Regions from separate parts of the Aeromicrobium fastidiosum genome, predicted to be linked through region 2. Evidence: predicted binding sites of a transcription regulator. Region 2 holds the regulator's gene; the other holds the start of a gene.
The links. The regulator HrcA, encoded in region 2, represses chaperone genes, less so after heat shock. The targets are predictions, from matches to a motif close to TTGGCACTCGNNNNNNNCGAGTGCCAA.
Positions count from the first base shown of each region.

Region 1: groES (co-chaperone GroES) is a predicted target of HrcA. The motif match lies at 3,410-3,436, and genes of this name have one in related genera.

Region 1 is NZ_JAGIOG010000001.1:1,935,011-1,940,592, forward strand. It holds gene JOF40_RS09620 (5-oxoprolinase subunit C family protein) at 1-784, opposite strand, end outside; gene JOF40_RS09625 (5-oxoprolinase subunit B family protein) at 781-1,359, opposite strand; gene JOF40_RS09630 (LamB/YcsF family protein) at 1,356-2,069, opposite strand; gene JOF40_RS09635 (class I SAM-dependent methyltransferase) at 2,197-3,357, opposite strand; gene groES (co-chaperone GroES) at 3,561-3,854, shown strand; gene groL (chaperonin GroEL) at 3,948-5,552, shown strand.
Region 2 is NZ_JAGIOG010000001.1:3,737,630-3,743,211, forward strand. It holds gene ybeY (rRNA maturation RNase YbeY) at 1-58, opposite strand, end outside; gene JOF40_RS18645 (PhoH family protein) at 36-1,046, opposite strand; gene JOF40_RS18650 (HIT domain-containing protein) at 1,112-1,477, opposite strand; gene dnaJ (molecular chaperone DnaJ) at 1,506-2,663, opposite strand; gene hrcA (heat-inducible transcriptional repressor HrcA) at 2,700-3,716, opposite strand; gene JOF40_RS18665 (hypothetical protein) at 3,809-4,270, shown strand; gene JOF40_RS18670 (DUF3097 domain-containing protein) at 4,263-5,117, shown strand; gene JOF40_RS18675 (CHAP domain-containing protein) at 5,143-5,582, opposite strand, start outside.

The DNA.
Region 1 (5,582 bases), 1.8 Mb from region 2:
AGTCGACGACGACCGCGATGACGGGATAGCCCCCCGTCACGGGATGGTCGGGCCCGAAGACGACGGGCTGGCCCGCCGGCGTGACCTGGATGCCGCCGCGCACGACCGGTTCGCTGGGCAGCTCGACGACGACGCTCCGTTCGAGCGCGGGGCCGTCGAGCCGCAGGCCGATGCGGTCGGACGCGGCCGACAGCGTCCAGGCCGTGTCGAGCAGCCGACGGACGGACTCGTCGGTGAACCAGTCGTCGCGGGGACCCAGCACCACGTCGACGTCGACGCCGCCGGTCCGGATGAGCGGCGGGATGTCGTCGAGCGCCGGGATCGCGCGGCCGGCACCCGTCATCACGCTCTGGCCGACGGCAAGTGGAGGTGGGCCCAGCCCGCTGAGCGTGTCGGACGACAGCGACCCCAGCTCGGCGCGCGCGGCGAACCCGCCTGAAACGCCGAGGTAGACGCGCATGCCTGTCGTGGCCAGTCCGATCGCGAGCCGCTGACCTGCCGCGATCGGCACGGCTCGCCCATGGGGCACCGATCGCCCGTCGATCGTCACGGTGCCGACGCCACCGGTCACGGCGATGACGTGCGGTGCCCCGGCCAGCAGCGTCAGGTCGCCGTAGGTCTCGACCGCCGCATCGCCGGGCGCATTGCCCAGCAGCGCGTTGACCTGCCGGAGCGCATCGCGGTCGAACGCCCCCGACGGGCCGACGCCGAGGTGGCCGCTGCCGGGACGTCCGCGGTCCTGCAGGCTCGAACCGATACCGGCCCGCTCGACGATGAAGGTCATCGGGCCACGAACCGGACGGTGGTGCCGGCGACGAGCAGCGCCGGTGGCTCGCGGTCGACGTCCCACATCCGCAGGGTCGTCCGACCGATGAGCTGCCAACCTCCCGGCGACTCGCGCGGGTAGACGCCGCTGAACTCTCCCGCGAGGCCCACCGACCCGGCCGGAACACGGGTCCGCGGCGACGACCGACGAGGCACGTGCAGGCGCGGGTCGCCGCCGACGAGATAGGCGAAGCCGGGCGCGAACCCGCCGAACGCGACGGTCCACGCGGTGCCGGTGTGGGCCTCCACGACGCCGTCGGCCGTCAGCCCCGTGAGGTCGGCCACCTCGGCGAGATCGGCACCGTCGTACGTCACGGAGATCTCGACGACGTGGCCGGTGTCGACCGGCGACGCGGACGGATCGGTGCGGTCGATCAGCTCGCGGGAGGCTCGCAGGTCGCCGCGCACGAGAACCGTGCGCGCACCGAGCACGACCTCGGCGTGCTCGCGCAGCGCGGCGAACCACGTCTGCGCCTCGTGCAGGGTGTCGCACTCGATCAGCACGGCGCGGTCGCCGCACGGGAGGATGTTCACGACGCGCTCGTCAGCGTCGCGCCTGCGCGCTCGAGCGCGGACCGCACGGCCCGGGCCAGCGCGAGGGCCCCGGGGGAGTCGCTGTGGACGCAGATCGACCCGACCGTGCCCAGCAGGCTCACCGCCTGTGCTGCGACGTGGTCGGGCCCGGACAGGACGGCACCGGGCTCGCTGCGTGGCACGAGCCGTCCGTCGGCGGTGTACGCGCGGTCGGCGAATCCTTCGCGGACGACCGGCAGTCCCGCCGCCGTTGCGAGCTCGAGCACCCGGGAACCGGGCAGGCCGAGCAGTGGCAACGGCCGGTCGAGCGCCAGCACGGCGTCGACGACGGCCGCGGCCTGCTGCTCGTGGTCGACGATCGCGTTGTAGAGCGCCCCGTGCGGCTTGACGTACGTGACGGTCGCGCCGACCGACGCGGCGACCTCGTCGAGCAGCTCGACCTGGCGGACGACCTCACGGGTGAGGTCGGCGGGTGCCATGTCGACGAACATCCGGCCGAACCCCTCCCGATCGGGGTAGCCCACCTGTGCGCCGATCGCGGTGCCGCGCCCGACCGCAGCCGCGCAGGTCTCGCGCATCAGGTCGATGTCGCCCGCATAGGCACCGCAGCAGACGTTGGCCGACGTCACGACGTCGAGCAGCAGCCGGTCGTCGCCCGAGCGCCAGCCGTCCCACGACTCCCCGAGGTCGGCGTTGAGGTCGATGCGCACCGGTCCAGCCTAGGGAGGCCGGCGCTCGAATGGTGCGTTCAGGGGTGCGAGCGGTGCACAGTGGACAGACGCGCCGTCTCAGAACGTCCAGAACCCAGCACTCGCGGATCCGCCGGCGGGTGGCGGGTCAGAGGCGCTCCACGAGGAAGGCCCGCCCCTGGCCCTGCACCCGGGTCATGACGATCAGCGCCTTCTGCGGGCCCTTGAGCTTCATGCGTCGCACGAGCTCCTCGGGCACGATGTCGACCCCGCGCTTCTTGATCGTCACCGTGCCGACGCGCCGCACCTGCAGCGCGGCCTTGAGCGGCTTCTCGCGGAACGGCAGCTCGTCGACGACGCGGAACCCCCGCGCCAGCGGTGTCGTCTCGGCCCGGTAGGAGCTGATGTAGGCGATGTGGGAGTCGGGTAGCCAGCCGCCCATCGTGGTCGCGAGCTCGCTGACGAGCCCGGCCCGGATGACCGCGTCGTCGGGCTCGTAGAGGTAGGTGCCGACGTCAGCCACGGCCACGGCCGCCGGGGTGTCGTCGGCGGACAGCCCGGCCCCGGACGGGAGCGCCGTGGCGCGCCGGCGGGTCGAGGCGAAGGGTGCCCCCCACAGGCACGCCTCGACGAGGTCGCCGCCGTCGCTGACCCACTCGGCCTCGACGCCACCGGGCACCGCGTCATGTGCCAGGCCGGGCATGACCTTGGCGACCGCGCGCCCCGCGAGCAGGTGGCGGACCCACTCCCACGGTGGCTGCAGGTCGGCCGTCGAGAACGTTCGCCCCCGGGCGTCGCGGCGTGCCGGGTCGATGAAGGCGACCTCGTCGCGTCCGATCTCGACCTGCTGGGCGTCGGCGCACTGCACCTCGCCGCCCAGGCCGAGCGCGCGCAGGTTGGCCGACGCGATCGCCGCCCGGACGGGATCGCGCTCGACCCCGCGGACGTCGAGGCCGGCGCGGGCCAGTGCCACGAGGTCGCCGCCGATGCCGCAGCCGAGGTCGACGACGGACGTCGATCCGGTCGCGGCGAGGCGCTCGGCGCGGTGGGCCGCGACGCGCAGGCGCGTGGACTGCTCGAGCGCGTCGTGCGTGAAGTACATCTTCGGCGCGTCGGCACCGAACTTGGCGGCGGCCTTGCCGCGCAGGTGGTTCTGGGTCACGGCTGCCGCAACCAGGTCGGGCGCGTGCTTCTTGCGCAGTCGCGTGCCGAGCCCGAGGTCGCTCTCGACGCCCGCCCGGGCGGCCACCTCGGACAGCAGCTCCTGCCCCTCGGGTGCCAACAGTCGCTCGAACGTCGCCAGGTCCATGGGGAGAAGTGTGCCGTGTCGGTCGCAGGTCGTTCGCCGAGCGCGAAAACCTCTGGCACTCCCTTGGGTCGAGTGCCAGCCTCGTGCTACGTTTCGTATTGGCACTCTCCTCCTGAGAGTGCTAAAGATCCGGTGAGAACGACCCCCGCGACGGCGTCCTCACCACCGTCCAACGTTCACCCGTTGAAAGGGGAGGTCGACACGTGTCGGTCACCATCAAGCCGCTCGAAGACCGCCTGGTCATCCAGGTCGTCGAAGCAGAGCAGACCACCGCATCCGGACTCGTCATCCCGGACACCGCCAAGGAGAAGCCGCAGGAAGGCATCGTCGTGTCAGTGGGCCCCGGTCGGGTCGACGACAACGGCAACCGCGTCCCGCTGGACGTCGCCGAGGGCGACAAGGTCATCTTCAGCAAGTACGGCGGCACCGAGGTCAAGTACGCGGGCGAGGAGTACCTCATCCTCTCCGCGCGCGACGTCCTCGCTGTCGTTTCGTGATCTGACGCCCCGGCACCCCTCTCGTGGGGGTGCCGGGGCTCTCACGCTCCCCCCCCCAGTCGCACCCCATTAGATTTTTTGAAAGAGGCTGACATGCCCAAGATTCTCGAATTCGACGAGGACGCGCGCCGCTCGCTCGAGCGCGGCGTCGACAAGCTCGCCAACACCGTCAAGGTGACGCTCGGCCCCAAGGGTCGCTACGTCGTCCTCGACAAGAAGTGGGGCGCTCCCACGATCACCAACGACGGCGTGACCGTCGCGCGCGAGATCGAGCTCGACGACCCGTTCGAGAACCTCGGCGCCCAGCTGGCCAAGGAAGTCGCCACCAAGACCAACGACGTCGCCGGTGACGGCACGACGACCGCGACGGTGCTGGCCCAGGCCATGGTCCACGAGGGCCTGCGCGCCGTCGCCGCCGGTGCCAACCCGGTCGGCCTCAAGAAGGGCATCGAGGCCGCCGTCAAGGCCGTCGTCGAGCAGCTGCACTCCGTCGCCCGCGAGGTCGACGACATCAAGGACATGACCGACGTCGCCACGGTGTCGTCGCGTGACGCCCACATCGGCGAGCTCATCGCCGAGGCCTTCGACAAGGTCGGCAAGGACGGCGTGATCACGGTCGAGGAGTCCAACACCATGGGCACCGAGCTCGAGTTCACCGAGGGCATGCAGTTCGACAAGGGCTACCTGTCGCCGTACATGGTGACCGACACCGAGCGCATGGAGGTCGTCCTCGACGATCCCTACATCCTGGTCAACCAGGGCAAGATCTCGTCGGTCAGCGACCTGCTCCCGATCCTCGAGAAGGTCGTCCAGGCCGGCAAGCCGCTGTTCATCATCGCCGAGGACGTCGAGGGCGAGGCGCTCTCGACCCTGGTCGTCAACAAGATCAAGGGCACGTTCACCTCGGCCGCCGTCAAGGCTCCCGCCTTCGGTGACCGTCGCAAGGCCATGCTGCAGGACATCGCGACCCTCACGGGCGCCGAGGTCGTGACGCCCGACGTCGGTCTCAAGCTCGACACGATCGGCCTCGAGGCGCTCGGCACGGCTCGCCGCATCGTCATCACCAAGGACGACACGACGATCATCGAGGGCGGCGGCGACAAGGCCGGCGTCGACGGTCGCGTCGCGCAGATCAAGGCCGAGATCGAGAACACCGACTCCGACTGGGACCGCGAGAAGCTGCAGGAGCGGCTGGCCAAGCTGGCCGGCGGCGTCTGCGTCATCCAGGTCGGCGCGGCCACCGAGGTCGAGCTCAAGGAGAAGAAGCACCGCATCGAGGACGCCGTCTCGGCGACCCGCGCGGCCATCGAGGAGGGCATCGTCGCCGGCGGCGGCTCGGCCCTCGTCCACGCCGTCTCGGTGCTCGAGGGCAACCTCGGCCTGACCGGTGACGAGGCCGTCGGTGTCCGCATCGTCCGCCTCGGCGCCGACGCCCCGCTCGAGTGGATCGCCCGCAACGGCGGCGTCTCCGGCGAGGTCGTCGTCAACAAGGTCCGCGAGAGCGGCGAGGGCTACAACGCGGCCACGGGCGAGTACGGCGACCTGGTCGCCCAGGGCGTCCTCGACCCGGTCAAGGTGACGCGTTCCGCGCTCGCCAACGCCGCGTCGATCACCGCGATGCTGCTCACGACCGAGACGCTGATCGTCGAGAAGCCGGCCGAAGAGGCCGATGACGCGCACGCGGGTCACAACCACTGATCCCGACCCAGCAGTGAAGTGAGACGGATG
Region 2 (5,582 bases):
GGGTGAGGCCGACGACGTCGACGTCGACCCCAGACTCATTGAGTACGTCGACGTTCATGGGAGCCAGCACCTGCCTCGTGCGCCTCTGCCTCGAACTCGCCGTAGGCGGCGACGATCTGGCCGACCAGCTTGTGGCGGACGACGTCGGTGGCCGACAGGTGGGCGAAGTGGATGTCGCCGACGTCGTCGAGGATGTCCTGGACGACCCGCAGACCGCTCTTGTTGCCGCTCGGCAGGTCGACCTGGGTCACGTCGCCCGTGACGACCATCTTGGAGCCGAAGCCCAGACGGGTCAGGAACATCTTCATCTGCTCGGGCGTCGTGTTCTGCGCCTCGTCGAGGATGATGAACGCGTCGTTGAGCGAGCGTCCGCGCATGTAGGCCAGCGGGGCCACCTCGATGACGCCACCGGTCAGCAGCTTGGGGATCGTCTCGGGGTCGACCATGTCGTGCAGCGCGTCGTACAGCGGCCGCAGGTACGGGTCGATCTTCTCGCTGAGCGAGCCGGGCAGGAAGCCGAGCCGCTCACCGGCCTCGACCGCGGGCCGCGTCAAGATGATGCGGTTGACCTGCTTGGCCTGCAGCGCCTGGACGGCCTTGGCCACGGCGAGGTAAGTCTTGCCGGTGCCGGCGGGCCCGATGCCGAAGACGATCGTGTGCTTGTCGATCGCGTCGACGTAGCGCTTCTGGTTGACCGTCTTGGGCCGGATCGTGCGACCGCGGTTGGACAGGATGTTGAGGCTCAGCACCTCGGCCGGCTTCTCGCGGGTCTCGGTGCGCAGCATCGACACACTGCGCTCGACGGTCTCGCGGCTCAGGTTCTGCCCCGTGCGCAGGATCGTCACGAGCTCGTCGAGCAGACGCTCCACGAGGGCGGCCTCTGAGGGCGGCCCGGTGACCGTGATGGTGTTGCCGCGCGCGTGGATGCGCGACGAGAAGGAGCCCTCGATCAGGCGGAGGAACTCGTCGGCCGGCCCCAGCAGGGCGACGGCCGGGACGCTCGACGGGATGGTGAACGTGTGCGCAGGTTGGATGTCGTCAGTCATGTGCTGTCAATCGTACGCAATCCCCGCGACAGCGTGCGAATCAGCGAGACGTCGAGAGCGGTGGCTCAGCCCGGGGGCCAGTCGAGGCCGCGGCCGGCGAGGACGTGGCCGTGCGCGTGGAAGACCGTCTGACCCGCATCGGCACCCGTGTTGAACACCAGGCGGTAGGAGTCGTGGCCCTCCCCCATCGCGATGCGGCGGGTCTCGACCAGCAGGGCCGCGGCGGCCTCGGGCGAGGCGAGCGCGAGGCTCGCTACGTCGGGCGCGTGCAGGCGGGGGATGACCAGGACGTGCGTGGGTGCCTGCGGGTTGATGTCGCGGAACGCCACGGTGTACTCGGTGGTCGACACGATCTCGGCCGGGATGTCGCCGGCCACGATCTTGCAGAACAGGCAGTCGGGCACGGCGTCGAGGCCCTCGCCGTCGCTCACTTGCATCTCCTTCGTTCAGTTCGCAAGCTCACTTGAAAGCGTCCTTGATCTTGTGGAAGACACCCTTGTGGTGGGTGCCCATGAGCGCCTCGGGACGCTCCTCGTCGCGCAGCTTCGCGAGCTGCTCGAGCAGGACGCGCTGCTCGTCGTCGATGCGCGAGGGCGTCTCGACGACGACCTGCACCTTGAGGTCTCCGCGACCCGAGCCACGCAGCCGGGGCACGCCCACGCCCTTGATCGTCATCGTCTCGCCCGACTGGGTGCCGGCGGGGACGTCGAGCCCGACGGTGCGGTCGGCCTCGGCCGTGCCGGCCACATCGGCCTCGAGCGTCGGGATGTCGAGGTGCGTGCCGAGCGCCGCGGCGGTCATCGGCACGGCGACCTGGCAGAACAGCTGGTCGCCCTTGCGCTGGAAGACGGGGTGACGGGCCACGTTGATCTCGAGGTAGAGGTCTCCGGCAGGTCCCCCACCGGGGCCGACCTCGCCCTCGCCGCCGAGCTGGATGCGGGTTCCCTGGTCGACGCCGGCCGGGATCGTGACCGAGATCGAGCGACGCGACCGCACACGGCCCTCGCCGGCGCACTCGGGGCACGGATCGGGGATGACGGTGCCGAAGCCGTGGCACGTGGGGCACGGGCGGGACGTGCGGATGTCGCCGAGCAGCGAGCGCTGGACGTGCTGGACGTCGCCGTGGCCGTGGCACGTGCGGCACGTCTCGGGCTGCGACCCATTGGCCGCGCCGCTGCCCTCGCACGTCGTGCAGGTCACCGCGGTGTCGACCTTGATGTCGTGCGTGACGCCGAAGGCCGCCTCGGCCAGGTCGACGTCGAGACGCAGCAGGGCGTCCTGGCCCCGCTGCTGGCGTGGACGCGGACCCCGCTGGCCGTTCTGGCCGAAGAAGGCATCCATGATGTCGTCGAAGTTGAAGCCCTGACCGCCGCCGCCGAAGCCAGCTCCCCCTCCGCCGCCCCTCATGGGATCGCCGCCGCGGTCGAAGACCGACCGCTTCTGCGGATCGGACAGCACCTCGTACGCGATCGTCAGCTCCTTGAACTTGTCGGAGGCGTCGGGCGCGTCGTTGACGTCGGGGTGGTACTGACGTGCGAGCTTGCGATAGGCCTTCTTGACCTCTTCGGGGGTCGCCTCGCGGGCGACGCCCAGCGTTGCGTAGTAGTCCTGTGCCATGGGTGCTCGATAGCCCTTACGTGAGGCGGTCAGATGTCAGTTGTCGGCCAGCGTGCGGCCGACGTAGCGGGCGACGGCGCCGACGGCGGCCATCGTCGCGGGATAGTCCATGCGGGTGGGTCCGACGGTGCCGAGCGTCGCGAGCGCCAGGTCGTCCGCCCCGTAGGCGGACGACACGACGGCCGTGCTCGACAGTCCCTCGTGCCCCGTCTCGGTGCCGATGCGGACGGACAGGCCGCTCGTGGCCTCGCCCAGCAGCTTGAGCAGCACGACCTGCTCCTCCATCGCCTCGAGCACCGGCTTGATCGCGGTGTCGAAGTCGCTGCCGAAGCGGGCGAGGTTGGCGGTGCCGCCGACGGCGATGCGCTCGTCGGACCGCTCGTTGCTGAACGTGTGGGTCAGGGTCGTCACGATCGACGTGACGACCGGACGGTCGTTGGCCGCGAAGGTCTCGATCATGTCGGCCAGCCGCAGGGACGCCTCGGGAAGCCGCTCGCCCACCGTCGCCCGCGCGATGCGGGTGCGCATCTCGGCGACGAGCTCGGTGTCGGGGGTCTCGACCAGCTCGATGATGCGCTGCTCGACGCGTCCGCTGCTCGTGATGACGACCAGCAGCACACGCGAGCCCTCGAGCGCCACGAGCTCGATGTGGCGGACCGTGGACCGGGTCAGCGACGGGTACTGCACGATCGCGACCTGGTTGGTCAGCTGCGCCAGCACCTTGACGCTGCGCTGCACGACGTCGTCGACGTCGACCGCCCCGGTGAGGAAGGTCTCGATGGCCCGCCGCTCGGCCGGCGACAGCGCCTTGACGGTCGAGAGCCGGTCGACGAACAGCCGGTAGCCCTTGTCGGTGGGGATGCGGCCGGCACTGGTGTGGGGCTGCGTGATGTAGCCCTCGTCCTCGAGCGCCGCCATGTCGTTGCGGATCGTGGCGGGCGAGACGCCCAGCTGGTGGCGGTCGAGCAGCGACCGGGAGCCGACCGGCTCCTGGGTGGCGACGTAGTCCTCGACGATGGCGCGCAGCACGTCGAGCCTGCGGTCGTCTGACATGTGTCTTCTCCTTCGTGGCCTCGTCGTGATCGTCACCGGATGTTCAGCGCGTCGTCCTGGCACTCGCACCGGCCAAGTGCCAGTCTAACGACGTGGAGGGAATCAGCGAGACCCCTGACGGCCACGTGCGCGTGGTCGGCGATGAGCGATCCCTCACATTCGAGCCACGCCGCGTCGTCCTCGATGACGGCACCGCCGTCGCGCACGAGTCGCAGGGCGGCGAGATGTCGTCCGTGTGGGCGGCCGACCTGGGTGGCGGCGTGTTCGTCGAGGTCGCCCACCTGGGCGACGGACCCGTGGGCGGCGAGCTGGTCATGACCGTCACCCGGCTGGGCGGCGACGGCGGGGCACGACGCCACGTCGCGTTCGGCGAGCTCTGGGCGGCGGACCTGCCAGCGGTGGTGCCACCGTCGTGGCCCGTCGCGGTCGACCTCGCGCTGGGCCTGCTCGACGGTGACGTGCAGGTGCTCGGCACGTCGCGCGACGGGGTCCCGCTCACCAAGGACGATCTAGAGGACCTGCACCAACGACTCCTGGGGGCCCTGCATGGCTGATCGTGGCAGCATCGACCGTTACGGCAGCGACGTGCTGTCCGGCGACTGGAAGAAACCGCCGAGAGGACGCTCCGAGGAGATGGTCGTCGAGCGCGGCATGATCGTGGAGGACGCCACGAGCGGCTTCTGCGGCGAGGTCATGGCCGTCGAGAAGGACCTCGGCATGATGATCCTCGAGGACCGCAGGCTCAAGCGCCGCTCGTTCCCCCTCGGCCCGGGCTACCTCGTGGAGGGCAAGCCCGTCGTGCTGCGCCCCCCGTCGGCCGGCACGCAGCACCTGGCCACTCGCACCGCCTCGGGCTCGCGCGCCGTCAAGGGCGCGAAGGCACGTGTCGCCCTGCCCAGCCGCATCTTCGTGGAGGGCCGGCACGATGCCGAGCTGGTCGAGCGCGTGTGGGGCGACGACCTGCGCATCGAGGGCGTCGCGGTGGAGTACCTCGGCGGCATCGACGACCTGTCGGCGATCGTCGACGAGTTCGCGCCGACGCACGAGCGACGTCTCGGTGTGCTGGTCGACCATCTCGTGCCGGGCTCCAAGGAGACCCGCATCGCCGAGCAGGTGTCGGGACGCCCGCACGTCCTCGTGGTCGGGCACCCGTACGTCGACGTCTGGCAGTCGATCAAGCCCGCCCGGCTCGGCATCGAGCAGTGGCCCGTCATCCCGCGCGGCCAGGACTGGAAGCACGGCATCTGCCGTGAGCTCGGCTGGCCGCACACCGACCAGGCCGACATCGCCCGCGCCTGGAAGCACATCCTCAGTCGCGTCGACTCCTACGCCGATCTCGAGCCGGAGTTCCTCGGCCGGGTCGAGGAGCTCATCGACTTCGTGACGGTGCCCTCGACCTGACCGCTCAGCGCTCTCACGGGCCGACCTAGCCGATCGTCACCGGTGCACTGCCGAGCAGGACGTCCCCGCCTGCCGTGCCCGGCGTGTTGAGCGCGTAGACGAACACCGACGTCGCACCGCGTGAGCGCAGCGTCGCCAGGCGCTCGAACCGGAAGAACTCCGTGCTGAAGCGGACGGTCTCGACCCCGGGGGTCTCCCGCGGCCCGCCCACCGTCACGAGGTACTCGCGGGCACCGGCCTTCGTGTCCGGCTCGCTGGCCGTGGCCGAGAGCCTGATCTTTCCCGCTCCCTCCGAGCGCGCCCACAGCATCTTGCCCTGTGGCGACCCGTCGCCTTCTCTGAAGTGGATGAAGCCGGACGGCCAGGCTGCGCCGTTGCGGCGGAGCACCCGCCACATGAAGGTGCCGCCCAGGTGATCCTCCGAGATGACGATCGATCCGTCGGGACGCACCGCCTCGACGTAGG